2 linked regions of the Rubripirellula amarantea genome follow. The protein of the gene in region 1 interacts with the protein of each later gene in a pairwise test. Links are inferred from orthologs where the notes say so. Each region holds a gene or a part of one and is shown in the gene's direction. Other genes may lie near its edges. The genes, in order: sufU and Pla22_RS02510.

Region 1 (15,691 bases):
CAAGGCCTTCGAAGACACGCTTCGGGCATGCGGTGCAACGGTGACCGATCAGTTGCGATTCCCCGACCATCACGACTATGCCCGCGAAACGGTGCAAAAGATCCAAGACTTCGCTCGCTCGCAAGGTTCAACCTTCGATCAATTTCTTTGCACTCACAAAGACCTCGTCAAGCTGAAGTGCGATCGCATCGGCGGCAAACCGCTTTCATCGCTGCAGATCGACATGCAATTCGTCAGCGATCCAACCAAGCTGTACGAACTAGTTTCTCAGTGCGTGCAACTTTCTCGTTGAGTGCAGCGGACGTCAGATCAGCAAGCCGCAGATATTCAGTGAAACGCTTCAACGAGCTGGATTTAAAATCATTGAAGCCTTCAACTCTTGCCGTTTTGAGGTTTCACTGCACCGAATCGCTTGATCATTTCGACTTCGTTACCCGTGATGTTGAAGTTGAGTTCATCAGTGAAGCATTGCATCAAAACAAGACCGCGCCCGCTTTCGGTGTCCAACTTCTGGCATTCGTCGCGGCGAGGAACCTTTGCGATGTCAAAGCCGTTTCCGTCGTCGCGAACCAGGAAGCGGATGTGCGTCTTTGTAGCGGTGGCTTCCACATACACCCGCCGCCCCGCGTAAGGCTCGGACACTTTACGTCGTTCGATCAGGTCGCTGGTGGCGTCGTCGTACACAATCGCCCGATGGCTCGGCGTGACCGATGGACCAAGTTCCAAGTTACCTCGGAACATCGCATTCACGATCGCGTGCTCAACGGCCGTTCCTAAACGCACTAGCTCCGTTCCGCTGGCGACCTCCATTCCCGAAGCTACCTGCATCAGCAATCCGATCAGGGGTGAAATTAGCGAGGCATCGTTGGGCATATCGAACTTGAACGTGTTCTCGGTCAACGTTGATATTAGCTTCGAAAAGCTGGTATCGGTTCGGAAGACTCCCAGAACGTCCACGATCGTGTCATTCAAGAGCGTGCTGAGGTGATTCTTGGGAACGTAACCCGCCGCGCCCTGCTGCAGCGCTCGTGACGCTAATTCCTCGGATCCTTTGGCCGTGACCAATACCGCCGGAATGTGTTCGAAGTTCAATTGCATGTTTCGAACCAGATCGAGCCCGTTCATTTCGGGCATATCCAAATCCGTGACGACCAATTCAATGGGATGGGATTCCAGGTATTCCAAGGCCACCTTGCCGTTACCCACGTGATGCACCGTGTGCGATCCCGCTTCGAGAAGCATCCGCATCTCGATGGCTTGGGTGGGACTATCTTCAACTAATAAAACTCGTGCCATGGAATCACCTCATGTTCAACATGCCAGTAAATCGGCTCAGCGCCATCATTGATGCTACCCGATCGAGGTAACGCACGTTGGATGATTCCCAAGTGAATCGAAAGAACACTACGGTACGTTCGATCACTATGGATAACACGTCGACAAGCCGGCACGTCGAAGAGCGAACCCCAAAAACTTGCGACCTTAGGCAGGCGAAATTTGCAGGAACGCAAATCCATAAAAAAACCCCGGCGATCTTCATGATCGCCGGGGCCCTGTTCACACGTTTGGGTTCGCCAAGAAGTCTCTAGCTGCAACCCATGCTGTTGCCACAATTGTGACAAAGGTAGCAGTTCCCGTTTCGAACCGTGATGCTGCCGCAGTTATCACAGCTTGGAGCATCAATTTGGAATCGAGCAAATTGATCGCCTTGTCCGCCACTGGAATCAGCTTCGGCGTGGCCGTTGGAACCGTTGGCATGACCGTTGCCATTACCATTGTTGGACACCTTCTCGGTTAAGCCGGCCATGAAGGTGGCTCGCTCGGCAAGCGCCACTGCGGCACCGGCATCTTCTCGCAAGCCTTCCATTACCGAACTCGTGTTGATTGCGACGACGTTGCCCTCGGGACCGTTGCCATTGCTGGTCTTGTCACCGGTGGGAACTCCGTGCTCATGACCGCTCATGAAGGTTAGGCCCAACCAACGTGCGATGTAATCGACAACACTCTTGGCGATTCGGATGTCCTTGTTGGAAGTGTGCCCCATCGGCTCGAACCGAGTGTGGCTGAACTTGTTGACCAATACTTCCAGTGGCACACCGTACTGCAGTGCGATCGAAAGCGCGGTACCGAAGCTATCCATGATGCCGCCGATCGTTGACCCTTCTTTCGCCATCGTGATGAAGATTTCACCAGGACGTCCGTCGGGATAAAGGCCCACGCAAAGGTAACCCTCGTGACCAGCGATCGTGAACTTGTGAGTCACGCTTTGGCGAGTGTCAGGCAATCGTTCGCGACGCGGCTTGTAAACCACTTTCTCGACCACCTTGGCTGCCGCTGCCGCTGCTGCGTCTTCCGCTTTGCCTTCTTCGCTCTTGGTGTTCAACGGTTGCGATTGCTTGCTGCCGTCGCGGTAGATCGCGATCGCTTTCAACCCAAGTTCCCAACCCCAAGCGTAAGCATTGGCGATGTCTTCGGCCGTCACGTCGTTAGGCATGTTGACCGTCTTGCTGATCGCTCCCGAAAGGAACGGCTGAGCCGCGGCCATCATGGTCACGTGAGCACGCCAATTGATACTACGAACACCGTTGGCTGCTTGGAATGCACAATCAAACACTGGCAAGTGAGCGTCATCGAGCTCGGGCGCGCCTTCGATGGTGTCGTTGGCGTCGATGTAGGCCAAGATGTTTTCAATCTGACCTTGGTTGTAACCGAGCGTTTGCAAACCGCGGCGAACGGTTTGGTTGACGATCTTAAGCATCCCGCCACCGGCAAGCTGCTTGTACTTCACCAATGCGATGTCAGGCTCGATGCCCGTGGTGTCGCAATCCATCATGAAGCTGATCGTTCCGGTCGGAGCCAAAACAGTTGCCTGGGCGTTGCGGAAACCGTACTTCTCGCCGACTTCTAACACCGTGTCCCAAAGCTTCGTTGCAGCTTCCTTCAATTCGGCTGGACCATCGTCGTTGATCTGGTCGCATGCTTCACGGTGCATTCGCATGACGTTGAGCATTGGTTTTTCGTTGTCGGAGTATCCGTCAAACGTACCGACAACACTGGCAAGTTCCGCACTGGTGCGATTGGCTTCACCATGCAGCAACGCCGTGAGCGAACCGCAAACACCACGACCGGCGTCCGAGTCGTACGGCATTCCGGCTGTCATCAAGACGCTACCCAAGTTTGAATAGCCAAGTCCAAGCGGACGATAACGATGACTGTTACGAGCAATCGGCTCGGTCGGATAGCTGGCGTGATCAACCAGAATTTCTTGAGCGATGAAGAACAAACGTGATGCGGCACAAAAACGCTCGGAATCAAACTTGCCATCGTTACCGACGAACTTCATCAAGTTGATCGAAGCCAAGTTGCATGCGGTATCGTCAAGGAACATGTACTCGCTGCAAGGGTTCGATGCGTTGATCGCGCCGCTGTTGGGGCAAGTGTGCCACTTGTTGATCGTCGTGTCGTACTGAACGCCGGGGTCGCCACAGTGCCATGCACATTCGGCCATTTTGTTGAGCAATTCGCGAGCATCGTAGCTTGGCGCATCTTCGGTCGGCTTATCCGTTACCCAGCGGGTTTGCCATTGCTTGCCATCACGAACGGCTTCCATGTAATCGTCAGTCAAACGAACGGAAAGGTTTGCGTTTTGGAAACATACGCTGCTATAGGCTTCGCCGTTGAAGTTCGATTCGTAGCCTTCGCGGATCAACGCGTGAGCCTTCTTCTCTTCGTTCCACTTGCACTCGATGAACTCAAGAATGTCAGCGTGCCAAACCTTCAACGATTGCATCTTGGCGGCGCGACGAGTCTTTCCACCACTCTTCACCACACCAGCGATCGAGTCGTAAACTCGCATGAACGAAAGTGGGCCCGAAGGGGTGCCGCCACCGGACAGTTTTTCACGTTGGCTGCGGATCGTCGACAAGTCCGTACCAGTGCCGCTGCCGAACTTGAACAACATCGCCTCGCTGCAAGCCAGACGCATGATGTCTTCCATGTTGTCCGACACGCTCTGGATGAAACATGCCGAGCCTTGCGGGAACTCGTACGGGTTGTCCGGTTGCGCGGTCGTTTGCGTTTCCATGTCCCAGTGCCAATTGCACTTGTCGCCGGTCACACCGTACTGAGCAAAGAGCCCCACGTTGAACCAAACGGGACTGTTGAACGCACCGTGTTGATGCAGGCACAACCACGTCAGGTCGCGATAGAAACGATCGCCATCTTCCGGCGTGTCGAAGTATCCATCGGCCAAACCCCAGTCGGTGATCGTGCGAGTGACACGGTGGATCAATTGACGAACGCTACGCTCGCGCTCGGTGCTGTTGCCCGGGTCGCCGTAGAAATACTTCGAAACCACGACGTTGGTTGCCAATTGGCTCCAAGACGATGGAACTTCGCAGTTGGTTTGTTCGAACAGAACTTTGCCCGACTCGTCTTTGATCGCTGCGCTGCGAAGGTCCCACTGAACCGTCTCAAACGGCGTTTGATCAGTGTCGGGACAGAACTTGGTGCCAATCTTCAAACCAGCGTTGCCGCGGCGCTGGCGAGTGCCGAATCGCTCGCGAGCGTAATCGACGCCGTGCTCTGAATTGACCTTTTGAATGGCTGGGTCGCCCGATGTGGCGGAAACGTCAGCGGTTGAGAAAGCGGTGGCCATGACTTTGAGACTCCTAAAAGTGTCATCCGTGGGACCGGGAACCGACGCCAAACCTCGCAAATCCGCGCACCTCGAAGCCGTGACCGCTCACGTGCAAACCCCAGTGCAAAGAATCCGTGCGAAACGGCGGCAACCAGCCAAAAATAAGTGCGAACGTGAACAGGTGTCACCCATCCTAGCTAGCGCCTTGAGGCTGCGAAATGGGGAGGCTGGTCGCAGGCATCAATCCTTCGACGCAACCCATCTCGCAGTGACAAGTCAAACCGTTAAGGATTCCCCAAAACGAATTGCAAGCACTACCGGTAGTGCTTTCCGACATCGAAAGCCACTACATGTGGGTGATGTGGGAATCGTAGCGATTTCCAAACGTGCGTCAAATTCATTTTCAAAACCACACCTAAGTACTAACCACAACGAGACTTGCGCCGAACAGGCCAACAGTGAACAGGTTGACACAATTCGCTACCTATCCGACCTAAACCCAGTCTACGTGAAGAGTTAGTAAATTTTGCTAGCAAACTTCGTGAGGCGGTGGAAAAGTTGTTGGAAAGGAAAAAATTCTGGATCGGCCAATCACGGCTCGATGGGCTGGCTCAGTCACATTCTCGCACCTCCGGCGACATGGCTCACCACCAGTTCGAGACCGTTGAAGCGAACGCACTTTTCCGGACCTCAAAACGGACTTACGATCCAATGCTGGCCCCCTAATGATGGTGGGTAGATGCAACTAGCCCGATCACCCACGTCGTCGACGCGTGACTGAGCCGTTTCCCGCTGGTCCGTCAGCCTTCATCCCACAGCCTTCAGGCACGGGAGCTTTCGCAACATTCCGCTTCGCCTAAACCGTTTCAACTTCTTCGTTTCAATCTTTCGGGCGATCCCAACGTCACCTCGACCTTCCACCAACTTCAACTCCAACAACCAGCGATCTCCTTCCCAGCGATCGCACCGATTCCACATAGATCGCACCGGCGCCACCAACTCGGGAATGCCACCAACAGGGGCTCGTCGATTTTTGACACCTTACGTAGACTTAAATGCCTAAGCATTCCGTCTCGTCCTTCTTTTACCCCTCCCAGCATGTCCGGTAGCGAACAAGACATTTACGAAGAACACGTCCTCGATCACTACGAGGATCCTTACCATCGCGGTGCCCTCGCGACGGCCACGCATGCTCATGAGGCCAAGAACCCTCTTTGCGGTGACGTGATCCACGTTGACCTCAAACTCAGCGACGACGGCAAGATCGAAGAAGCTTGGTTTGATGGTGAAGGTTGCGTGATAAGCCAAGCATCGGCTTCGATGTTGATCGAGAAGATCGAAGGCAAGACGCTTGAGGAAGCGCAAGCGTTCACGGCTCAAGAGATGCTCGATTTGTTCGGCCCCAAGTTAACGCCCAATCGCCAGAAATGCTGTCTGCTTTCATGGCGTGTCCTGCAATCGGCAGTGCACTCGCCGGTGGGTGATGACGACGACGATGACAACGACGGCGCACCTCACTTCGGTGGCCCTACGCTGGGCGATGAGTCATAGCTTCGGGTGACCAGTTGCAGATGCCTGCTTTCTCACCACATCACATCAACCAAAATGCTTCATGACCATCCCATCGCCAGCCGTTGAATCTCCGTTAGACGTCGATCGCCTGCGCGCTGACTTTCCCGTTTTAGATCGAACCGTCGCAAGCGGCGCCCCACTTGCCTTTCTCGACAACGCCGCCAGCACTCAGCGACCTCGGCAAGTGATCGATGCGATCAGCGATTGCTACGAGCGTTACTACGCCAACGTGCATCGTGGAATTCATACGCTCAGCGAAGAATCAACCTCGCGCTACGAAAGGGCGCGCGAAACCGTCGCCACGTTTGTGAATGCCGCTCACACGCATGAAGTGATCTTCACCGCTGGCACTACCGCGTCGATCAACACAGTCGCGCGAACTTGGGGCGACGCAAACCTTAAGTCGGGCGATGTCATCCTGCTTACGATCGCCGAACATCACGCCAACATCGTTCCTTGGCATCAACTTGCCGAGCGTACCGGATGCCGTGTGGAGTTCATTTCCGTCGACGAAAACTACAACATCGAAACCGACGTTGTCGCAGCAGCATTGGCGAAACACCAACCCAAACTGTTTGCCTTTGTCGCCGCCAGCAACACACTCGGCACTGAGTTTCCGGTCCGCCAATGGACACAGCTCGCCCATGAAAGTGGCGCAAACGTACTGGTCGACGCTGCTCAAAGTGCTCCGCATCGCCGGCTCGATGTCCAGGACTGGGACGCTGATTTTGTCGCCTTCAGTGGTCATAAAATCTGTGGCCCGACCGGCATCGGTGTCTTGTACGGTAAGGAAAAATTGCTCGAGGCGATGCCACCGTTTCTCGGTGGCGGTGCGATGATCAATGAAGTCACCACATCAGGCTTCACGTGCGCCGCATTGCCGGACAAATTCGAAGCGGGCACGCCGCCGATCGCGCAAGCCATCGGTTTGGAAGCGGCGATCGAGTACGTCCGTGCGATTGGCTTGGACAACATTGCCGCGCATGAACATCTATTGTGCGAGCGAGCTGACTCGGCGCTTCGGGCACTCGATGGCGTGCAAATCGTTGGGCCGACTCCGGATAAGAAGGGTGGCATCGTGAGCTTTCACTTGCCCGGAATTCATGCTCACGATGTTTCGCAGACACTCGATCGCGATGGCATCGCGGTGCGAGCCGGTCACCACTGCACAATGCCGCTGCACCATTTCTTGAACCTAAATTCAACGACGCGAGCGAGCTTTTACTTTTACAACACGCTCGACGAAGCCGATCGTTTAATCGACGCGATCGTGAGTCTGAAAAAGAAGTTTGCTCCGAGCGGTCGACGACGTCGTCGATCGCAAGGGTAGCCGGCAAGGGTAGCCAACAGGGATAGCCAACAGGGACAGTCGGCAAAGACCGGGCGTTCGCCAGCACGCTTCGATCTCTTATCGTCGATGCAGTGTGGGGCTGGCCGAACATCCCATGGCGAGCGATTTGTGTTTAAAAAACCATCTCGCGTCGCCATCACCAAGCCCACGCTTTTCAAACGCTACCACTGGGTTTCGCCAACAAAGATCTGCCCGGCGTTCGGGCATTTCTCGACGTCTGCGCCGCTCATGTTTTCCACGGCCGTCGTGATCACCAGTTTGAGCCGATCCCCGACGGGCACTAACGCTGGACAAGTATTTTGCCGAGACTTAGCGGTTTGCCAAACGCAACGAAGTTCACCGCTGGCTCGATCGTACCAACGCGTTTCGCCGTCCTGAACGTCGCCGGGATGGAACATGGCAACGATAAAACCGGACTGATCGGGCGTCAGAACCATGCCATCGGGAACCGCTGGATCATCAGTCAGGTCAAGTACGACCGTCGGCTCACTCAGCGTTCCCGCGTCAATGTCCAACGTGTACTGCACGATGGTTCGAGTGGGTGAATCGATGTCGAAGAGCACGAGTTCATCGTCGCGCTGAATCACAGCTTTGCCATTGCTGCAAATTTGATCGTTGCGAAGCGTGATTAGTTCTTTATCACGGCCGCGGAAAAAATACAGGCCTGCCTTCTTGGTCGCAAACTCCAAGTCCTTGCAACCAAACACCACGTTGTCGCCAATCATCACTCCATCGTTGATGATCGTGTTGGTGACGTCTTGATCGATACCGTCGACAATCACTTCCCAACTTTGATCGGCCGTGTTGAAGTAACCGAGCGACCGTTCTAAACCGACGATGAACTTCGTGGTTCCAGCGATGGGAAATGCAAACCCGGGACGCCCTGGCAAATCGTATCGTTGGTTCTTCTTCGTCGCCAAATCAAAGACGTTCAAGCTGCCCGTCTTCGCTTCTGATCCATGCTGAATTCCGACCCATGAAAACCGTCCGTCGCCCAGCGGAATGGGGCCTTCGGGCAAGAAACGCAAGTCGTCGGTGTCAGGAAATCCCAGGGGCTGGGCTTGCAGAATTTGAGGCATGGTGTCGCTTGGGCTAAAGATAAAGAACTGACGCGAGGGCCGCAGTTTGCCACGTTTTGGTCGTCGCGAGTAGCCCGTCGATGAAGTGACGATCGAGGTCGTAACGCCAGACGATCGAGGTCGACCCGTGCGAGGGCCGTATTTTGCGGACGCAGTTGCCCATCGCCGCGTGATTGCATCTAAACTGATCCGACACATGCAATTCTTTAGGCTTTCGAACCGGTGACCCCTGATGGCTTCTGATGTAATTTCGCTTTCCTGCGCGTGCGGTAAGACGTTGAAGGTCAAGTCGACTGCGTTGGGCAAGAAAGTTCGCTGCCCCGAGTGCAAAGAATCGGTGCTGGTCGCCCAACCTCAATCGACAACCAATCGACCCGAATCGCAATCGAGCGTCAAACCATCCGACGATCCCGCCGAAACCGGCTCCGCACCGGGCGACCCGTTCGCATTCTTGAAACCAGTCGACTCGGCCTCTGCGGCAACGTCGATCGCTCCGATTGTCGTGGCGGATAAGAAACCAGTGGCCAAGTCCCAGTCTAAAACCACGGCCAAAACCACGGCCAAAAGCAAAGCCAAGGCCAAGACCAAAACACCCCAGGCGCCTGTTCAACCGGCGGTCAAAGCTGCAGTCGATCAATCCCATCCCATCGCTGCCAATCAGGCGGCCGCAGTTTCGCAACCAGTTGTCCAATCACCCCAGCCATCCCAGGCTGCTGGCGCAGACTCCGAAAAGCTCGATGAGGTCGTTGACTTCACGATCGCCAATCCGAAACCTTCGATGCCTCAGCCAATCGCAACCTCCGCGAGTGCAAACCCCTTAATCGCAAACCCCTCAATCGCTAGCTCTGCACGCGAGAGCACGGCCGAGGCTGCACCCGAGAGTGCCGTCGATGCGGATAATCCTTACGCCGCCACGGCCAATCCCGTTTCCGCGAGTGGTGGCCAAGCTTACGACGGCGGCCAAGGCAACTCGTATCCCATGCTCAACTTGATCCGTCGCATCTACAAGGGCCTGGCCATTTTGGTGATGTTGGCATCATTGCTAATGGGAATCGCCATGATGGGAGCCATTCTTTCGCAAGGCGAATCAATCTGGTTAGCGATCTTTACGGGGATCTGGACATTTGGAATGGGAGCCACCATGGGCGTGACCATGCTGGCGGCCTCCGAGGGCATCAAGCTCATGCTCGACATCCAGGCCAACACCTATCGAGCCGCCAATCGCCCGTAAGATCGTCACGACCCAACGATCGTTCTTCGGCAGAACGTAAATCCGGCTGCCGGTGGGCTTGGAGCGTCCAAACCGAGTTGCTAAACTCTGCGACTCGCAAAAGGCGGCATAGCTCAGCTGGTTAGAGCAGCGGAATCATAATCCGCGTGTCGGGGGTTCGAGTCCCTCTGCCGCTACTTCAGAAACCCTGCAATTCGCAGGGTTTTTTTATGCGCCGGCGGTGGTATAGCACGCTTGGCAGAAAAATGCACACCGAAGTGCACAACTTATGCCAATCGAAGAGGCCGCCAGGGTCTGATTCACCCCAGTGGCCGATCATCCTCATCGCTTGAGGAACCCTGAGAATGGCCGTAGCCAACGTAGCCAAAACGCATTACGACGAAGCGTAAGGCAGGAAGCGGTTCAAGAGGCAGCACAAAGCAACGCTGTCGAGTCAATCTCCGGTGCACTGGCAAGCGTCAAAAATCTGCTTGCTTTGGCGAATGACTAGGTTTCCAAGGGGAACGATGCAAGCGACGACAGCGGCGGTTCGAGTGAAACGCTGACGTCATCCTTTGCGATTGCGGTGCGTGGCATCTTTGGCGGGTCGACCGATCCGACCGACCGTTTGAAGGCGGCGACCGACCGGCGACGCCACTGCAGCCAACGTGCTAGGGACGACGGCAAGATAATCCCAGATCAGTGAAGTATCAAACTGTCATCGTCGACCATCGCATTACCGCTTGCAATGGAGCAGAGAAACACGCTCGCTACTACGACTTGGCAGGGTGTTGGCGACATAATTGCGTGCTCCATCTTTGTCGATGCTAGAATTGTCGTGAATGACGAACGTTCGGCACGGGAGCTACGGATAGATCGGTACCACTTGGGTGACGGACACGTCTCTCGTCACACCCGAACCGTTTACGGAGTCGATCTTCCAACGAATGTAGTCTGACAACAATGCCGAATTTTTGTGGTGCACGGCATCAGCAAGGTGGTAGCCATACGATCCAGTGTCATCAAGACAGTGCTCGATTGAGTAGGAAAGAACGCGATCGTGACTCAACTCGATTCGCAAAGTCACAGTGGCTGCCACACCTGTTGGCTCATGATACAAGTCACGCGTGACCTCATGAACGAGTTGGCCTGGTACAACGAATGCAATTGGCCGTTCTTCGAATAATGGAAACCCTGGGGTTCTTGTCGGGCTCCCGGTAATTCCGACCCACGCGACAAGCATTGAAACGAGAGTGCATGCCAAAACGAACAGCAACAAACTGTAACGTGGCGCTGTGCGGCGATCTTTCGTAATCAAGGCACCAATACTCAGGTGCATCCGCTGGTTCATACGTCACCGAAACGTCGTGCTTACCCTTTGGTTGTGGGGACTATTTCACCAACTCAACTTCGCTTGGTCGCCAGGTCTGATCAAGCCACGGTTTTAGGGGGCCATACATACGAAGAATGACGAACCAGCTCTTGCCGGGAATGGTTTCAAGCCAGTTGTTCTCATAGCCTTCTGGGGCTGTTGGAGCGAAGTAGATGTCGGTCGATCCATCGTCATTTTTCTTGATTCCCTTAGTCTGGCTGCCGACGGTTGGGAAAGGCTGGCTGGTTTGCAGCATCGAGCGGGTCTGGGGATCGTAGATCGTGACAGCCCAGAAATTGTTTACCGGCGGGTCGGCGGGAATTCGCAACTTGTAGGTTTTGCTGCCGTCAAAGGGTTGCTTGTCGGCATCGACGTAAGATATGCCATAGTCCGATCCGGTGCCTTCCCGAGGCTTGGCCATGGCGGGAGTCACGGCGGTGTAGGAATAGTAGAACATCACTCGAGCGTCGCTATTCATAGTTCTCCCGTCCGGGCCGTCGAAGAAGACGTTCCGGTTCAGGAAGCCCATAATCCACGAACTGTTCGTGTCGGGATAGATGCGAATGCCCTTCATGTTCATGTCGTAACGGGGGTACCAGACGATTGACCGCGAGGCGGCGTTCCCGATCGCCACTCCGTCGGCGAGGATCTTCTTCATCCGCTCGTCGGGTGCGAACGCCTTGCCTTTCTCGATGCCAATGGCCGCGAAAAGTCCGCGAGTCTCTGGGTCGAGCCATCCCAACGGCTCATACTGGATAATGTCATCGAGGTGATGGTAGAACTCGTCGTTGTTGGGATGAATGGTATTGAAGGACTTGTCCGAGCCGCTGATAAATTTCATCTCAGGCGGGTTGCTGGCCTTGGAGAGCGGATAGACCTTGAGGTTTTGTTTCACATAGTCGCCGGCCGTGCCGAGCCCGTCCGCGATCGAGGCGCGCAAGAAAACCCAAACTCGGTAGCTTCTAGGCCTAACCACTGTGTAGCCCTCGGGGATCTCACCCTCATAGCCCGGTGGAAGATAAAGGTACTTACCCGCTTTCATAAGATCGTTGATGTACCGGAAGTAGGCATCGTTTGCCGCGCCAAGGAGATTGTCCGGTACTTCCACCACAGTCGGGCCGTCCCGCTTTAAGTCGAGATCGGGGATAGCATACAGAGTGGATGTGTTTCCGGTCAGAAAGAGCGACTTCGAGTTCATCAGCTTGTCGAAAATCATGACCTCGTGTGCCTCGACGGCCCCGATGGAACGAGCCCCGTCTATGAGCCCTTTGACCGAACAGGCGGGCTGGCCCTTCAGGAAGGCATCCATTGCCCTAGACGTATCGAGGAAGTCGTAGACCTTTTCCGCAGTCTCATGGAGCGGCGCACCGTCGAGAAACTTCAGCGTGCCGATTGAGGTATCAACTTCGTTCGGAGTTGAAATGGAGTCGAGAACGTGTTGGCTGACCTGCGCGTTGCCAACCGACGGCAGCCAGATTGCATAGAATGCTATGATGCAAAGAGAATATTTCATGAGTGCAGTCTTTTTTTGCCTGGGAAATCCATGGCGATTACGTGAGATGTATCATCGAACACTGATCTGAGCAGCGAACACGCCGCATCACAAGGCGACGGGAGTTCAGGTTGATTTCCGGCTTTCAGTGGCCACCGCCGCTCGCGTGCATCCGATGGTTCGTCGGATCTTCCAATTGACGCTCGGAATCTTATTCGGGAGGCTTAAGGTCTCGCGTCTTCGGGACTATCTTCTTCAACAAGCGACGCACTGTATTCCACGACCTGCCACTTTGGTCCAAATAGCGATTTCCGTAGCTCAACGCGAATGGTCTCCTGACGGTTCGGCTTGCTGCCTTTCAAGCGAACCGTGCCCTGGCTTCCAGCGATTTTGGATGATGTTTCGAAACTCAAAAGCGAAAGTTCATTTTCAGCCCATCCTTGATCAACAGAGTGATCCTTTGCAGCCGTCACTGGGCTCGGAGCAAAATTGTTCATTACGAACGCGCTGGCCAGCAGAGCGCCGAATACGAATAAAACAGCAGAAAGAATCAGAGTCAGCTTTTTCATGGTTGTTTACTACTACGCAATTGTGCCGACGACGCGCGTGAAGCAGTCGGCCGACATAGACTCTCGATTCGCGTATTGAATACTTACCGCTCCGGTCTTCGATATTATCGATCGCTCCGACTTACGACAACGGTATCCGCCATGATAATGCCTGACCTCTGACCTTACAGCGACAATCCACCGAGACGTAAACGATGTGATTTGCGGGGTATCATGGGTTTGCGTTTTGCAAGTCAAACGAGACGATCGCCGCACAACAATCAGCTCTTGAGACGGCCGCAAGGGTAAATGCGAAAATCAGCATCAGAGGTTTGGAAGCGCAAATCATGTTGTTCTTCTCCTATTGTTTGCGATTCAATTCAATGCTCAATCGTTGGCGAACGGTAACGATCACGTGGTTGCCGCGAACGAGTAACCACTTCAATAAACTCAACTCGGCGACTCCCATGCATCGCCTGGTTCGTCGTCCTCACGTCCGCGAAGTAGTAGTGTATCAAGTTCAACGCGAACAGCAAATTCTGCGTCGTACACGCTCGCTGCCGATCGATAGTCACCCACATTGATCAAGCGAGACTTCTCAGCTTCGAGGCGTTCAATTTCGGCACGCATGCGATTGATCGCGAGGTGATCATCGCAATGATCAAAACGATGAGCCATCGCCGCTGGCGAAACTTTCGGGGGTCAAAACTAAGGTGCGATAACGGTTAGGATCACCGAGCCCGGACGATAATCAATTTTTCAAAACACGCTCGCAAGCCGGGCTTCGCGTGCATCCGTTTGTTATTCCGCGGTAGAGTTACCGGTGTGGTTAGAACTATTGCCAACAGAAGTGTCGTCCAATCGTCGCAAAAAGCTAACAATGGGAAAGAGGTTGTCAAAACTCTCCATCCCATGGCGTCTTGCGATTTTGTTGACCTTTGCAATATAGGCACCAGCGGTAGGCGAGTCATGGACGTTGCATTCAAGAATCGCCAAATCTTTGAGTTCCTGTTTGGAGGCCAAAATTTTCATGTATTCGTTTAAGCGTTTCAATTCCACTTCTAACGATGCATTAAATTCCTGTCTAATATGCGAAATTGCCCCGAAGGTAATCATAGTACAGAAGGCACCCAAAATCCCGTAAAACGTATATTGGCTGTCTATTAAATCAATGAAAGGCTCCAGTTCCTCGGCGTTTTCAAAAATTCGATCCACCTCCGTAACAAACTCCTTATCGCTTATTGCCAATGAGTCGAGCAACATTGCAACATCAAGAATAGTTTCGTAATAAACGGCCGCATTGATGATCAAGACAAACAGCATGACGAAAAGCAGTACCAAAGATACGACAACAAAAATGCCTGCCTTTGAGCTGCGGATTCTGGATCGGATCTCAGATTTTCGTTTTACACCATCGACGAACGAGTTTGCGTAGAATCGGCGCACAAAACCGAACCCAAGGCCCCAGATCCACGGGCGCACACGCGTACTAAAGTGCAGCCACAATTTGGGTGCAAGCCACCCGACCAACGCAATAATTGCTGCAGCGACCAGTGAGCTGACAATACCGCCCCAAGTTAAACCGTCCATTCGTCAGTGCGTATCCATAGGAGAGAGTAGAGCGGAACGGCCGCGATCAGCGGGCCGGGAGAGTTGATTTTCCAATCGTGAAACCGTGCAAGCCCGGCTCCGTTGCATCGCATGGTTCGCCGCAGACCTAGTGTTTGTCGCAAATCGTCAAGTTCGAGAGTACGTCATCGTCGGTAAACCGTTGGCGTATGGTGGCGAGGACTTCATCCTGCGTTGGTGACGGTTTCTCTGTTCGGATTTGGTGAGTTGCGATTGTACCATCAGCATTTGCACGGGCAAGAAAGAGCATTCCTACGGATCGGTCGTATGAATCGGACCCGATGGTTACGACGTCGGATGAACGATTCCAGTCCAGAGAGATTTGCATGTCACCGTGGGCCGTCGTCCATGTGTGATCAAGCGTCGAATGATAGGTTCCATGGCTGCTACTCGTTGTAACAGTAGACGTGTCGACGCGATCGACCAATTCAACTAAGTAGAGAAGTGGCGCAGATGGCTCACTGTAGTTGTCAATCGGATGTCCGGAAAACACAGTAAAGTAACCATCGGAATTCAATACTGCGACAGTTGACGTTGAATTCACAGCATAGTCGCCGCGCTGCATCCCGCATCCAAGCGTCAATATCAGTGGGATCAGAACGAGCCAAGGGTAACGCATCAAAATGATCTTGGTCGGGGAACGGCAGCCGTCACCGGGGACGGCGATTGGATTTTCCATTTGTAAACGCCCGACGCCGTCCTCCGGTGCACGGCATGGTTATCCTTTTTTGCACGCGGTGATTAGTCCCAAGGCCGAGTCAGCGCAAGAGCGTCACCGCGTCCACCCTGACGCCGCTTC
Region 2 (15,776 bases), 3.1 Mb from region 1 along the record:
GTCTTTGGATTCAAACCACCGTGTCAGCGTCATCTTCTGACGCGTATAGAAGTGGACTCCTTCGGTGCCCTGAATGTGCAAGTCGCCAAAGAACGATTGATTCCATCCCGTGAACGGAAGCCAAGCCATTGGCGCCGGCACGCCCACATTCACACCGATCATTCCTGCATTGAAATGGCGTTTAAACTCGCGTGCCGCATGTCCACTTTGAGTGAAGATAGATGCACCATTGCCGTAAGGGCACGCCTTACCAACTGCAATCGCGTGCTCAAGTGAATCGGCCCGCACGACCGATAGCAGCGGACCAAACACCTCTTCTTTCCAAAGTGGCATATCGATCGTGACCTGATCAACAACGCTCGGGCCAAGCAAAAATGAATCACCGGCTTCAACGCTTCGACCATCTAACACTACCGACGCGCCGCTTGTCTTGGCAATGTCGAGATAGCTAGCGACTCGATCACGATGCTCGCGACTAATCACTGGCCCCATCTCGGCGGCATCATTTCCATCGGTGACATCAACATTGATCGAACCAGCATGATCAACCAAACCTTCGATTAGCGAGTCACCGACACGGCCCACCGCGACGGCAACACTGCCAGCCATGCATCGTTGACCGGCACATCCAAAGGCGGATGCGGCTAACGCCTTGACGCTTTGATCAAGGTCAGCGTCGGGCATGATGATCAGGTGATTCTTGGCACCACCTGCTGCTTGAACTCGCTTGCCATGAGATGACCCAACTTCGTAAACGTACTTCGCAATCTTCGTCGAACCGACAAACGAAACGGCAGCAACGTCGTCATGCGTCAACAAAGCATCGACAACCTCTTTGCCACCGTGCACTAAGTTCATCACGCCATCGGGCAATCCAGCTTCAGCCAAGAGTTCGACCAACCGAATCGCTGATAGAGGAACCTTTTCACTCGGTTTGAGAATGAACGTGTTGCCGCAAGTGATCGCGATAGGAAACATCCAAAGCGGAACCATGTTGGGGAAGTTATAGGGCGTGATTCCCACACAAACGCCAACCGGATGTCGGTTCGTTTCGCCATCGACGCCACGTGCAATCTGAGGAAACGTTTGTCCGCCGATCAATGCGGGAACACTGCACGCGAACTCAACCATCTCGAGACCACGTTGTACTTCCGCTCGCGCCTCTGCATGAGTTTTGCCATGCTCGCGAGTGAGTAAACGGGCCAACGCATCGAATTCTTTTTCCATGAGTTGGCGGTACGCGAACATCACCCGAGCGCGTTCAACAACGGGTGTTTCCGCCCATGTGGGGAGAGCTTCACTCGCAGCATGGACTGCATCATCGACATCTTGCGGCGAACCCACAGGAGTTCTTCCAATTATCTGACCCGTGGAGGGATTCATCACCGCCGTTGTCTGCTCACAATTGCTGCTAGGCGTCCATTGACCACGAATGAACATGTTTAACGCTGTGTTTTGACTAGCCAAGGTTGTCTCCCGATTATGTTTGCTTGTTACATTGGTACCATCGTAATTCCAAAAACCGAATGTAACCCATCACAGGAGCAAGTCGATGCCGCGAATGGTTCGAGGAGCATTGATTCAGGCAACGTTGTGCGAAAGTGCAACATCACCGCCCGAAAAAATCAAACAGGCTATGATCGATAAGCATGTTGACATGATCGAGCAGGCCGCCGGTCAGGGCGCTCAAGTTTGTTGCTTACAAGAACTATTCTATGGCCCCTACTTCTGTGCGGAACAGGACACGAAGTGGTACTCGCTTGTCGAACGGATTCCTGATGGGCCGACCACCAAGCTGATGATGGAACTGGCGAAGAAGCACAAGATGGTGATGGTCGTTCCAATCTACGAAGAAGACATCACCGGTGTGTACTACAATACTGCTGCCGTGATTGACGCCGATGGATCTTACTTGGGTAAGTTTCGCAAGATCCATATTCCTCATTGCAATCCGGGCTTCTGGGAAAAATTCTATTTCCGTCCCGGCAACCTTGGCTATCCCATCTTTGATACTGCGATTGGAAAAGTGGGTGTCTACATCTGTTATGACCGACACTTCCCTGATGGCGCGAGATGCCTGGGACTTGGCGGTGCCGAAATCGTTTTCAATCCTAGCGCCACCGTCGCGGGTTTAAGCGAATACTTGTGGAAACTTGAACAACCTGCTCATGCAGTCGCGAACCAGTACTTCGTAGGCGCGATCAATCGCCCTGGAAGTGAATCGCCTTGGAACATTGGCGAATTCTATGGTCAAAGCTATTTCTGTGATCCTCGGGGGCAGTTCATTGCCCAAAGTGAAAAGCGAATCGACGATGACATTGTGATCGCCGACATGGACTTCGACATGATTCGAGAAGTCCGAAACACTTGGCAGTTTTTCCGCGACCGCCGTCCGGAAACATACGGGGCCATCACCGAACTCTGAACGAAAGACTACTTTGTCCACACCATCATCTCAGCAGATTTTGTACGGCCTGGATGACCGACCACCAATCGGCAAAGCGATCGTTCTGGCCTTGCAGCATGTGTTGACGATGTTCGGCTCTACCGTAGCGGTGCCGTTGATGCTGGGACCGGCTATGGGTATGAACACCTCTCAAATCGCTGTCTTAATATCGAGTGTCATGCTCTGCAGCGGCGTGGCCACCTTGATTCAATCCACCTTTGGATCGCGACTCCCGATCATTCAAGGCGTCAGCTTTTCTTTCCTAGCGGCGTTCTTCATGATCATTGCCGCGATCCATCCGGAAGGCGATGAAACAGTAGCCGCTGGTGCAGCGATGCCCTACATCGCGGGCGCCGTGATGATCGGTGCCGTCTTGGAAATGATCGTCGGCTTCAGCGGTGCGATGGGCTACATTCGCAAAGTTCTTTCGCCCGTCGTTGTGGGGCCAGTCATCATGTTGATTGGGCTGGCTTTGTACGAAGCGGGTGCTCCGATTGCATCGTCGCATTGGCCGATCGCCATTTTGACCATTTTCTTGATTGCTTTGTTTTCGTTTGTGCTATCGCGCAACCGAATGATCTTTCGGATGTTTCCCATGCTGTTGGCGATCTTAGGATCCGTCTCGGTTTGCGGGTTACTGACGTGGGTCGGCGTCTTCGGACCTGAGCATCCCGCGCGTCCAAACTTGGAAGCCTTTCACGAGGCGGAATGGATTCGTCTAACAAGTGTGGTCTTTCCTTGGGGCTTGCCGAAATTCGATATGGGTTTCATCGTCGCGGTGATGGCGGGCTACTTAGCCTCGATGATCGAAAGTTTTGGTGACTACCACGCGTGTAAACAAATGGCCGGCGCAGGTGATCCCACGGCGAAAGAAATTTCACGCGGCATTGGGTGCGAGGGAATCGGGTGTGCGCTCACCGGCGTATTTGGTGGATTCAGTTCGACCTCGTACTCAGAGAATGTTGGCTTGATCGGCCTCACCAAAGTTGGCTCTCGGTTCGTGGTTCAGATCGGTGCTGTGATTTTGATTTTGCTGGGACTCTTCGGCAAGTTTGGTGCGTTGGCCGCAGCGATCCCAACGCCAGTGGTCGGTGGTCTCTATTGTGCGATGTTTGGCTTGATCTCGGCGGTCGGGATACGTCAATTTGCAAAAGCAGACCTTTCGAGTGATCGAAACTTGTTCGTTGGCGGATTTGCGTTATTCATGGGAATCAGTGTCCAGCACTATTTCAAGAATGGCGGCGTTGAGGCAGCGCAGGCGACGTTCCCAGGCGGTGTCAGCGACGTGATCAGCGCGATCGGGCAAACGGGAATGGCGGTGGCTGCAATCCTGGGAATTGCCCTAGACAACTTTATTCCCGGCACCAAAGCCGAACGCGGCATCGAAGAAGTCGATCGCGAAGATTGCAATTTAGATTCTGAAAAACTTGTATCCGTTTCCGGAGATGCTTAATGAGTTCCGCCCAGTTGCCCCAGTTGCCGATCTGCGATCACACACCCAGACCCTATGAGGGGCCGACCAGGGACGAAGTGCTGGCGATGCGGCACCAATTCGTGAACCCTGGTGTGCTGACCTATTATCGCGATCCTCTCATGATCGTCGAAGGCAACATGCAATACCTGTGGGACGAAACGGGAAAGCGATACCTCGATGGATTTGCCGGCATCGTCACTGTCAGCGTTGGCCATTGCCATCCGCACGTTGCATCGGCGATCCGCGCCCAAGCAGGAACGCTGCAGCACACAACCACGATTTACCTACACCCAACCATCGCTCAATTTGCCGCTAAACTTGCTTCAAAAATGCCAACGAATGAGATTGGTGAAAAGCTGGACAAAACGTACTTCACCAATTCTGGCAGCGAGGCGAATGAAGTTGCGATATTGATGTCGCGTGAGTTCACGGGCAATCATGACGTGATTGGTTTGCGAAACGGTTACCACGGTGGCACTTCGCTGACGATGGGCCTAACGTCGCATGGAACATGGAAATTCCCCGCCAATCAGTCCGCCGGTATCACGCACACGCATGCGGGCTATTGTTACCGATGCCCTTATGGACTGGAGTACCCAAGCTGCAATTTGAAATGCGCCCATGACATCAAAAGTGTGATCGAGTACCAAACCAACGGCAACATAGCGTGCTTCATTGGCGAACCCATTCAGGGAGTCGGCGGTGCGGTTGTCCCACCTCCGGAATACTTCAAAATCGTCTATGACATCGTGCGTCAACATGGCGGACTTTGCATTGCCGACGAAGTACAAGGAGGTTTCGGGCGAACTGGGAAGCACTATTGGTCTCACCAAAACTGGGGTGTCAAACCAGACCTGATTACGATGGCCAAAGGAATTGGCAATGGAGCGCCCTTAGGCGGCGTGACCACCACCACGCCGATCAGTCAAACGATGACCAAACGGATTCACTTCAACACCTATGGCGGCAACCCGATATCGATGGCGTCGGGATTGGCGACAATGGAAGTGATCGATGCCGAAGGCATTCAAGAAAACGCTTTGAACGTTGGTGAACATCTAAAAAACGGCTTATTGGAACTTCAAGAAAAGCATCCGTTGATTGGTGACGTTCGCGGGATGGGTTTAATGATAGGTGTTGAACTAGTGACTGACCGAGAGTCGAAGAACCCTGCGAAACAGGAGGCGGCTGACTTAATGGAAATGACTAAACAACGAGGCCTGATTCTTGGCAAAGGTGGTTTGCACGCCAACACGATGCGAATCAAGCCTCCGATGTGCATCACCAAAGACGATGCCGATTTTATGCTGGTAACGATTGACGAGTGCCTCGAACTGATAGAAAGTCGCTAGAGATATGCCAACGCTTGAAACTACTGTCAACGGAATCAAATTCCCTAACCCCTTTGTGATTGGATCGGGGCCTCCCGGTACGAATGCTCGAGTCATATGCCGGTCATTTTCGGACGGTTGGGGCGGCTCGTCAGCAAAGACGGTATCGCTCGATGCGTCCAAGGTCATCAACGTGGCACCTCGCTATGGACGGCTGAAAGACGCCAACGGCGAACCCTATGGCTGGGAAAACATCGAACTGATCTCGACCATGTCCTTTGACCAATGGCTCGATGAGTTCAAGGAAGTCAAAGACAAGTATCCCGATCACGTCCTGATCGCGTCGATCATGGAAGAATACAACAAGGACGCTTGGTACGAGATCATCGAACGTTGCGAAGGCGCCGGCGTTGATATGTTCGAGTGCAACTTTTCGTGCCCCCACGGTTTGCCCGAACGAAAAATGGGGGCAGCGATGGGCCAAGACTACGACATCCTTGCCGAAGTATGCGGCTGGGTTGCGGACGCGGCAACAATTCCCGTGTGGGCTAAGATGACGCCTAATGTGACTCATATCGAAGATCCGTCACGAGCGGCACTCAACGCGGGCATTCATGGTATTTCGGCAATCAACACGATCCGCAGCGTGATCGGAGTGGACTTGGAAACGTTGCGACCGATGCCAACCGTTGAAGGCTATAGCACGCCGGGCGGTTACTCGTGCAAAGCAGTCAAGCCGATTGCACTTCGCATGACGATGGAAATCGCTGTCTTGATCCGTGATCATTATCCCGGCGCAACGCTTTCAGGAATCGGTGGGATTGAAACAGGTGAAGACGCCGCCGAGTTTATCTTGCTTGGTGCGGACACCGTTCAGGTTTGCACGGGAGTCATGAAGCATGGCTACAAACTTGTCCAAACCATGTCCGAACAATTACTGGCGTTTATGGAAAAGCATGGCTTCGAAACCATTGATGATTTCAAGGGCAAAGCATTGCCATACTTCACCAGTCACAGCGATTTGGTCGCACGTCAGGCCAAAGCGAAAGCCGACGCCGCAGCAGCGAAGGAAGCCGCCAAAGCCAAGAAAGGCATTACCCAGGACGAAGCATGGGATGGCGATGAGTTCGTGAAGCAAAGCGATGAACTGGCAGGAAACTAGGCAATGAAATTACTAATTAAGAATGGTCGGATCATCACGGCGGACCAAGACTACGTGGCCGACATTCTGGTCGAGAACGAAATCGTCTCACAGATCGCAACGTCGATTGATACCGATGCTGATGAAACGATCGACGCTTCGGGGAAGTACGTATTCCCCGGATTCATCGACCCACACGTGCACATCTACTTGCCGTTCATGGGCACGTACGCCAAAGACACGTACGATTCGGGAAGTCGAGCAGCCTTAGTTGGTGGAACCACCACGTTGATCGAAATGTGTTGCCCGGCTCGCAATGAAGATCCCATAGAAGCATACGAACTTTGGAAAAGCAAAGCGGAAGGCCTATCCGCTTGTGACTTTTCGTTTCACATGGGAGTGACGATCTTTGATGAAACCACTCCCGACAAACTGAAGCAGATTGTCGACGACGGAATCACATCGTTCAAAGTTTTCTTGGCATACAAAGGTGCCTTTGGTGTCACGGATGAAGAGCTGTTCCACACTTGCAAATTGGCAAGCGAACTCGGCGTGGTCGTTACGGCGCATTGCGAGAACGCTGACCTTGTGAGCCAACGGCAAGCTGAATTGATTGCTGAGGGCAAACTCGGCCCTGAGTACCACGAACCATCGCGTCCGGTCACCGTGGAAGCGTCAGGCGTTCATCACTTTTGCACGTTCTTGGAAATGACCGGCGCGAGCGGTTATATCGTCCATACGTCTTGTCGTGACGCAGTCGAAGCCGCGATGCCGTTTCGTGATCGCGGAGTCGACGTCACTTTGGAAACGGTGATTCCCTACTTGGTGCTCGACAACACCTATGCGGAACTTCCTAACTTCGAAGGTGCCAAGTACGTGATGAGTCCGCCAATTCGCGATAAAACTCACCAGGCATTTTTGTGGAACGCGATCGCATCAGGAACCATCTCAACGGTTGCTACTGATCACGCACCATTTGATTTTGCAGGGCAGAAAGAAATGGGGCGGCCACCCGAGTCGAATTTCACCAAAATTCCTAACGGGATTCCTTCGGTCGAACATCGCGCCACCTTGCTTTACACCGCAGGGGTGTCCACAGGCCGCCTCAGTTTGCGACGGTTTGTTGAGTTGGTTTCGACGAACGCCGCCAAGCAGTTTGGGATGTTCCCTCAGAAAGGCACTATCCAGCTAGGGGCTCACGCAGACCTCGTGATTTGGGACCCTAGCTATCGAGGAACCATTTCGGCAAGCTCCCACGTGATGGATACCGATTACGACGGCTTTGAAGGTTTCGAAATCACTGGTCGTCCCGAAGTGGTGACTTGTCGAGGCCAAGTTTCCGTGCGCGACGGCAAGTTTGTGGGAAGCCTCGGACACGGAAAGCTCGTTCAGCGGTCTACAAAGGCAGAGTGATCCCGGTAAGATGCGTCATTCGCAGCTCACTCGTTTCGCACATGCCGGAGACCCAAGCGTTGACCACAACGACCACCGAAGAACACATTCTCGTGATTCCCGAATCGTTCATCGCTTCGATCGGCACGATTGAGGGCTTTGAAAAGGACGTCGATCGTTTCTTAAAGCCGATCTTGCAGAGCGATCAATTGTCGTTTCAACCGCGTGGTCCCATGGAAGTGGACCCGACTTACAAACAGTTGATCCCGTATGTGTTGATGGAATACACCGACGACGCCGGCGAAGTGCACCTGTTTACGTACACGCGTGGCGGTGGCGGTGGTGAATCTCGACTCCATGCCAAACGCAGCGTAGGTATCGGCGGGCACATTAGCCGCGAAGATGCCGACGGGGCAGGGGAGTTGTACGAAACGGGAATGCGACGAGAGTTGGAAGAAGAAGTACAACTGACGTCCCAGTACAGCGAAGAACGTGTGGGATTAATCTATGACCCATCCAATGATGTCGGCAAAGTTCACCTGGGCGTTGTTCATATTTTCAAGCTTAGCGAACCCCGTGTGCAGAGCAATGAAGATGACCTAACCGATGGCGGGTTCGTTAGCTTGGCAACGCTTCGCCAAGAGAGCGATCGGCTTGAAACGTGGAGCCAACTCGCCATCGAGGCTCTGTATTCTTGATTCGTCTTTACTCATGATTTACCTCGACCATCACGCGACAACGCCATGTGATGCTCGCGTTGTCGAAACAATGTTGCCTTGGATGACCGAAAAGTTCGGGAATCCTCATAGCGATCATGCGATGGGACGCGAAGCAAGCGAGGCGATCGAACAAGCCTTACAGACGATCGCGGATGTCATTGAGGCTCCGGTAGATTCGCTCATTGTGACCAGCGGCGCGACGGAGTCCAACAACTTGGCGATCCGCGGCGCATGCCTGCACCCGCGTCAAAAAAAACGACACATCGTTTCCGTCGCAACTGAACATCCCGCAGTGCTCGATGTGCTTGAAGACATGCGGCGAGACGGTTTTCGGGTCACGCTTGTTTCCGTCGGCGCCGACGGGACCGTTGACCTGGATCACATTGCCCGAGTGATCGATGATGACACGGCAATGGTATCGGTGATGTGGGCCAACAACGAAATTGGCACGATCAACCCAATCGAGCTCATCGCGGAACTTTGCCATGACCGAGGAGTGTTGCTGCATAGCGATGCAACCCAAACGCTCGGGCGGATTCCGGTTAACGTTATCGGTTCGGATGTGGACCTCACCAGCTTTTCGGCTCACAAGGCTTACGGCCCTAAGGGTATTGGAATTTTAGTCGCGGGCAACGGAAATCGCCGTGTGCGATTGCGGCCACAGATCGTAGGTGGCGGACAACAACACAACTTGCGTAGCGGGACGCTCAACCCGGCCGCGATCATTGGCATGGCGAAGGCATTTCAGCTTTGCAAAGAAGAACTCGCTGCGTCGACCGATCGCATCAATGCTCTCAGAGCTCAGCTTTGGAACAAGCTTTCGCAGAAGATCACTGGCTTGACACTCAACGGTCCTGCTTTGGATTCCTCGCTCCGGTTGCCGGGAAACCTGAATTTCTCAGTTCCGGGAATTGAGGGTGAAACGTGGTTGGTCGCGACGGACGACGTTGCGTTCAGCACCGGCTCAGCTTGCAGCAACACTAAGGCGGAACCGAGCCATGTGCTGCGTGCGATCGGATTGAACGAATCGCTAGCAAGGCAGAGTGTTCGTTTCGGGATTGGACGCCACAATACTGAAGATGAAATTTCGCTCGCCGTTGATCGCTTGGTGATGTCGTACGAGGAGATTTCACCGGGCCGCTAGCCCCCGCATTTCCCCCAAACACCCAAAGCTCCGTTTCCCGCTGCCAATTACCCACTGAATCTCTCTTTACCCCACGTCGGGGTTGGGGTTAACCTTTGGCCATCAAAACCCCAAGAATCCGTGGTGTGGCGTTGGCCATCACGACCGAGGTCAACGGACTTGGTTTATCCCTAGGAAACTCGAAGGATTGAGCGATGGGCGGAGTCCCAATGCTGCTGATGATGATTGCCGCAGCCGGCGTCACATACGGATGGCAGCCAGACAAAAGCGGCGATCAAGCAACCGCGGTCGAGTACATTGTGCAAGTTACTCCACATGAACTTGCGCAAATCGAACAGATCGGCGAGATCAGCAGCGTGATCGATCCCGAGGTGCGCGGTTATGTTTCCCGCGTGGTCATCCGTGTGGGCACAGGCACACCGCCTTGGACTCTTCCTAAAGCTTTGGCTGAAGATCGAGTGGCACTGCTCAAACCCGATCCGCAAGCCGGAAGCGGATTCAGCATGCCTTCCTCGCTGCAACAATCCGCCAATAACGCTGCCGCAAACACAACCAACGCACTCCGTGGAGCCGTCGATCAAGCCGGCCGAGACATCGCGGCCCAAGGCCAGCAATCCGCGAACAATTTGCTCGATCGAATTCGCGGCACCGGTCAAAACGCCGACGATCGTGCCGTTATCTCGCCGCCATCGACTCGGTCGACCAATTCAGCAGCCACGAACAATAGTCCTTTCGCAGCCCCCGCGCTTCCGGGATCAACAGACCTTCAAAACAACTACGCGCAAGCCCGAAGCGGAGGTCCATCCACCGACCCCACCACTTCTCGCGACAACGCGTGGGATCGTTATGGCGCAAATCCGAATCTAGCGGGCACGTCCCAACCCAGAACTACCGCTCAGTCCAACACGCGTTTAGCTGCCGGTCCCACAACCGCCGACCGCAATGCTCAATCTGCTGCTAGTCGAAACACACAATCGCGCAGCGCGACCGGACTTGGACCAAGTGACACGTTCGGCCGGATGCCATCAGGCCTGAGCGATCCGACAACTCGCGATTACAGCCGAAACCAAGCTCAATCGGCCTCCGTCGACGATCGCTCACGCACCGGCTACGAAGACCTCGATAGCCGTAGTGGCTTGGGCGACCAAGGCATCTACACCCAGATCGGACAAACTCAACAGGACTTTGCCGGCGGTAGAACGAACACCCAATACAACGGTTTCGACACCGCAGCTTCCCAAAATCGAGACCTGATACCGGCAAACCGAAGTAGTCAAACCGCAACCAGTAATTCAGGTCAATCTCAGTACAGCGTCCCATCCTTCGCGGATCGCACGCAAAGCAGCAGCCGACTTCAGGCCCGCAATCCGAACCTCACCAATGCTGAAATCGCTGCCGGCGGCTGGGACTTCGACGCGTACAATCGCCTGATCGATAGAAACGGCAACGTTATCCCTGAAGCGGCATCGCAGCTTGCCAATCAAGCAACCGGCTCGAACCTTGGCAACACGACCGCCACCGACGCTTGGCTCCGTGAAGCGCAAGCCGCACAAAGCAACGCCAACCGAACAAGCAGCAACCCGTACCTGAGATATGACGATCCACGCCGTGTCGACACCAGCACGAACCTCGCCGGCGATGCGACATCGAACTACAATCCATCGCTTCAAAATCCGCCGAGTCAAAATTCGGGAAATCTGAACTGGCCAAACACCGCTTCTAATCCATTGTCCAATCGTGATATGACGACGGCAGCTTTGGGCGGTAACGGTAGCCCCAACCTTGGTTATCCCAATCAAGCCGCGTCGATGAATGCAAACTCATCGCTGAACGGTAACGGTCCGTTGATGACCAACTATGCCAATGGTCAAAATCAACCTGCCGCGAATGACTACCGTTATCCCAATACGCAAACCAGGGATCCAAGTGGTTACAGCCCCAATGGTTATGGCACAGCTAACGGCTACCCATCGGCGGGGGGCTATCCGAGCCAAAGTTTCGACAACAGCGCGGCGATCATTGCAGCACGTCAGCCGTCACCGCAAGACAGCGTTCGATCCACGAGTCCCCCCAGCGTTGACCCGGTCTCGATGTCTGATTTGGGTACCTCTTCCGCGACCAGAACTCGTCAACCGATTGAGCGTCCTAAGCAGGTTGCAGCTCAACCGCTTTTCAACGGTTTGTTGCTAGTATCATTTGTGGCCAATATCTATCTGCTGTTTTGGCTCAAACGAATTCGGTTGCAGTTCCGAGACTTGGTGGCCGCTAAACGAGTCGCCAACTCGGCCTCTGTTTCGGCTTCTTAGCAGGCAAACCATAGCGTTAGCGGTTTACCGCATCGAAGCCCTGGTCGAGAACCCTTGCTTGGATTGTCGCAAGCCTTCCTTGCCAGCGTTACAGATGTACACCCGAGCGGGGGAGCCCTAGCGGTCAACGCCGCATAATTATGCATTGCGTGCTGCAAAATATTTAAAGCAATGCTAGCAGGTACACCCTAGCCAACCGTGTAAGATAAGATTACCCCATCTAGGGTGATTTTAGAAATTTTGCGTGGCGCCGTCTCACTCATTCGCCCTAGTATGTTTGAGGGGCGATTGGCTTCTTTAAAACTTAAAAAAACAGAGCCAATTTGGATTTTCCGAGGCGGCTTAGATGGTTAGACTACGCTCCCTATTTGAGGGGTGGCCTTACAGGACGCACCCTCGTGTGAGGGTGACATTAAACGCATGGTAGCGAATCGCTCTCCACGTCGGCCAGAAGATGGTGATTCTTCCTATCCGACAAGAGTTGCACCTTTTCTTTCCCGACTGGAAATACGAATGACAAAGAAACTACTAATTGTGGATGATCACGAAATCATCCGATTGGGCCTCAACTTGATGCTCAAGGACACCGACATCGAGATCGCCGCTGAAGCGACGTCCGCAGCCGAAGCGCTGGCGGCAGTCGAAAAGTCGGTACCCGACGTCGTGCTGATGGACATTCGGATGGAAGGTGGAGACGGGCTAAACGCTCTGGGCCGCTTGAAACTCGATCATCCTGATTTACCGATCGTGCTGTTCTCGGCCTACGACAACCCAACGTACATCGCTCGCGCGGTCGCTTTGGGAGCTTCCGGGTACGTGCTTAAGTCTGCTCCGCGTGAACGTTTGATTGACGCCCTTAACACGGCAGCATCGGGCGAATCAGCTTGGACACGTGAAGAGCTTCGACGCGTCACAGGTGCCCTGGCAACACCACGGTTGAGCCAGGACATCGAAGTTCCACTTACCCAACGCGAAAGCGAAGTCCTTCGTCAAATGGCTTTGGGCCTGACGAACAAGGAAATCGCCAAGATGCTTGGAATCAGCTACGAAACAGTGAAGGAACATGTCCAACACATCCTTCGCAAGATCGGCGTTAGCGATCGTACTCAAGCCGCAGTTTGGGCGGTCCGCAAGAAGCTTGTTTAAGCAGAACGCGTGAGTTAAGCAGAATGCATTGGTCTAGGCAGAACGCCAAGACCCTCACTTCTAACACGAAAAAACCCTTCATCTGATGATCAGATGAAGGGTTTTTCTTTTGTCGTAAGTAAGCAGGCCGTCAAATAGATTGCTAAGTAGACCGCAAGTCGCCAGTCGCCAGCGGTAAGCTGGCCAAAAGGCCGGTTTGCACCGGCCTTTTTCCATGACGGAATTCGCTTGCTTATTCGCCGGTTGGGAAAAGCGGGCCTTCGCCGCTTCCAAGTCCGCCCTTAAGATCGCCGTCTTCGACGTTCGGCATGCCTGCACTGGCTTCGGCTGCTTCAGCAGCGGCGGCTGCACGCTCTTGCTCTTCGCCCCAACCGACTCGCTTAAGCGACAAGCCAATCTTGCGTTCGTCGGTATCAACGCGAAGCACTTTGACTTCGATGTCTTGGCCGACCTTGACCACTTCTTCGGGGTCTTCAACCTTGTGCTCGGCCAATTCGCTGATGTGCAACAGACCTTCCAAGCCATCTTCGAGACCGATGAAGACACCAAAGTTGGTGATCTTGGTGACCTTACCTTTGACCAATTGGCCGGGCAGGTAGTTATCGGGAATGTCGCCATCCCATGGGTCGTTATCAAGCTGCTTGAGCCCAAGAGCGATCCGACGACGACTTTCGTCGACGCTGAGGATACGACATTCGATTTCCTGGCCCTTTTCCAGCATTTCGCTCGGATGGCCAATCTTGCGAGTCCAAGACATATCCGAAACGTGCAACAGGCCGTCGATTCCCTCTTCCAATTCGATGAAAGCACCGTAGTTGGTGAGGTTTCGAACCTTGCCTTTGACGTCTTGGCCTTCGGGGTAACGCTCGATGACTTCGTCCCAAGGATTCTTTTGGGTCTGCTTCATGCCGAGCGAAAGCTGTTGGCCTTCGGGATCGACACCCAGAATTCGGACTTCGATGGCATCGCCAATGTTGACCAATTCGCTCGGGTGATTGACTCGCTTGGTCCATGACATTTCTGAAATGTGGACCAGACCTTCGATACCGGGCTCGAGTTTGACGAACGCACCATAGGACATGACGTTGACGACTTCGCCCTTGTGATCGCTTTCGACCGGGTACTTGGTTTCGATGTTTTCCCAAGGATTGCGGTCCTTTTGCTTCAAACCGAGAGCAATCTTTTGCTTTTCGCGGTCGATGTGCAGAACCTTGACGTCGATTTCTTGGTCGATCGAAACCATTTCGGTTGGGTGACCGATACGTTCCCAGGCCATGTCGGTGATGTGCAGCAAACCGTCGATTCCGCCCAGGTCCACGAACGCACCGAAATCGGCGATGTTCTTGACGATACCCTTGCGAATTTGGCCGGTTTCCAGCTCTTTCATCAAGTATGCGCGGTCTTCTTCGCGTTGACGTTCGATCAACGAACGACGGCTGATCACGATGTTTCGACGAGTATCGTCGATCTTCAGCACTTCGGCTTGGATCACGCGACCAATGAAATCGCCGATGTCGCCGGGACGGCGAATATCGACTTGGCTGCCGGGCAAGAAGACGGGAACACCGATGTTGACCAGCAATCCGCCTTTGATTTTGCGAGTGACCGTGCCGGTGACGACTTGGCCTTCGCTGATTTCGCTGATAATGCGTTCCCACTCGATGATCGACTCAGCCTTCTTCTTGCTGAGCGAGATCATGCCGTAGGGGTCATCGGCGGCGCCGAGTTCGTCTTCCATTTCCTCGATGAGGACTTTGACGATACCGCCAACAACGGGCTGTTCTTCTTCAGGGCCCCACTCGGTGACCGAGACGGTGCCTTCACTCTTGAAACCGACGTCGATCAGCACCCATTCGTCGTTTACTTCGACGATCTTTCCGTCAACGATTTCGCCTTGAGCGTAATCCTGCTCTTCTTGCTGCAGGTACTCGATCAGCCACTCTTCGGCTTGTTCATCCGGGGCCAAAACGGCCAATTCGTTGGAAAGGTCGTCGTCGTCGAGGTTGCGAATGAGGTTGCGATTTACCATGTTTTTGATTCAATCCAGGTGCAAACGGTTTGACGAAGCTCGGCACCGGTGGCGTGTACGCGAGGCCAAAAGCCGTTAGCAAAAGGGGGTTAGAGGGGTTTCTTGGAAAGCCACCGAAAATTTTGATCTTCTGACGTCAGTCACCGCTGATCTTGCGAACTGCGCAGGAGTGACCCGCGCATGGTCGCGTAACCTATCAAAGCCAAAAATTCGTCACAACAGCTAACCTCGGGGTTTGTCGCGGTTTCACGGCAATACCTTGCTTAAACTGGCTACCCGAGGCCCGGCATCTGGTAGCCAAACGCCCAATCGACGATGATCGGGTACACCAGCGGTTTATCAGCACCGGTGCCAGCGGATTATCCGCACGGGAAATGGAACACCGGATAAGCCAACGAGTCACCACGCGGCCTTCACCGGTCGCTCGACATCTCTGGCCGCTGAACAAAGGCTTCTGCACCACACCCAGGTCTTGTTCCCTTCGATCCAGTTCCCTTCGATCCAGGCCTCGTTCCCGCCAGGCCACGTTCCCTCCGCTATTTTCGTTTTCTGTTCATCCACTCGTTCTTGCCACACGCCAACTGGCCACCATGTCGAACTCAGCCACTCCGTCGTTTCCGCTTCGCGTTGCCCTGGGCGGCGACCATG

The links.
Region 2: the proteins of sufU (region 1) and Pla22_RS02510 interact in binary tests that used the Escherichia coli proteins (3 or more experiments, as listed by UniProt). The link is inferred for Rubripirellula amarantea from one-to-one orthologs.

Annotation. Positions count from the first base shown.
Region 1 is NZ_SJPI01000001.1:3,720,515-3,736,205, reverse strand. The notes cover bases 4,709-7,463. They hold sufU (Fe-S cluster assembly sulfur transfer protein SufU), read left to right. Parts: upstream 4,709-5,737; coding sequence 5,738-6,190; downstream 6,191-7,463. Other genes in these bases: Pla22_RS13525 (aminotransferase class V-fold PLP-dependent enzyme), read left to right, coding at 6,252-7,463. In the rest of the region: lpxK (tetraacyldisaccharide 4'-kinase), read left to right, coding at 1-292; Pla22_RS13540 (response regulator), read right to left, coding at 373-1,296; Pla22_RS13535 (vitamin B12-dependent ribonucleotide reductase), read right to left, coding at 1,586-4,657; more of Pla22_RS13525, read left to right, coding at 7,464-7,541; Pla22_RS13520 (SMP-30/gluconolactonase/LRE family protein), read right to left, coding at 7,724-8,641; Pla22_RS13515 (hypothetical protein), read left to right, coding at 8,874-9,872; Pla22_RS13505 (hypothetical protein), read right to left, coding at 10,717-10,938; Pla22_RS13500 (DUF1254 domain-containing protein), read right to left, coding at 11,243-12,736; Pla22_RS13495 (hypothetical protein), read right to left, coding at 12,940-13,284; Pla22_RS13490 (hypothetical protein), read right to left, coding at 13,714-13,941; Pla22_RS13485 (hypothetical protein), read right to left, coding at 14,065-14,853; Pla22_RS13480 (hypothetical protein), read right to left, coding at 14,981-15,571; Pla22_RS13475 (hypothetical protein), read right to left, coding at 15,634-15,691. UniProt on the Escherichia coli protein: A scaffold on which IscS assembles Fe-S clusters. Exists as 2 interconverting forms, a structured (S) and disordered (D) form. The D-state is the preferred substrate for IscS.
Region 2 is NZ_SJPI01000001.1:666,521-682,296, forward strand. The notes cover bases 7,732-10,571. They hold Pla22_RS02510 (cysteine desulfurase family protein), read left to right. Parts: upstream 7,732-8,495; coding sequence 8,496-9,647; downstream 9,648-10,571. Other genes in these bases: hydA (dihydropyrimidinase), read left to right, coding at 7,732-7,805; Pla22_RS02505 (phosphoesterase), read left to right, coding at 7,847-8,482; Pla22_RS02515 (hypothetical protein), read left to right, coding at 9,842-10,571. In the rest of the region: Pla22_RS02475 (CoA-acylating methylmalonate-semialdehyde dehydrogenase), read right to left, coding at 1-1,440; Pla22_RS02480 (nitrilase-related carbon-nitrogen hydrolase), read left to right, coding at 1,553-2,425; Pla22_RS02485 (uracil-xanthine permease family protein), read left to right, coding at 2,439-3,899; Pla22_RS02490 (aspartate aminotransferase family protein), read left to right, coding at 3,899-5,272; NAD-dependent dihydropyrimidine dehydrogenase subunit PreA, read left to right, coding at 5,277-6,413; more of hydA, read left to right, coding at 6,417-7,731; more of Pla22_RS02515, read left to right, coding at 10,572-11,953; Pla22_RS02520 (response regulator), read left to right, coding at 12,467-13,099; Pla22_RS02525 (30S ribosomal protein S1), read right to left, coding at 13,332-15,128; rpiB (ribose 5-phosphate isomerase B), read left to right, coding at 15,719-15,776. UniProt on the Escherichia coli protein: Master enzyme that delivers sulfur to a number of partners involved in Fe-S cluster assembly, tRNA modification or cofactor biosynthesis. Catalyzes the removal of elemental sulfur from cysteine to produce alanine.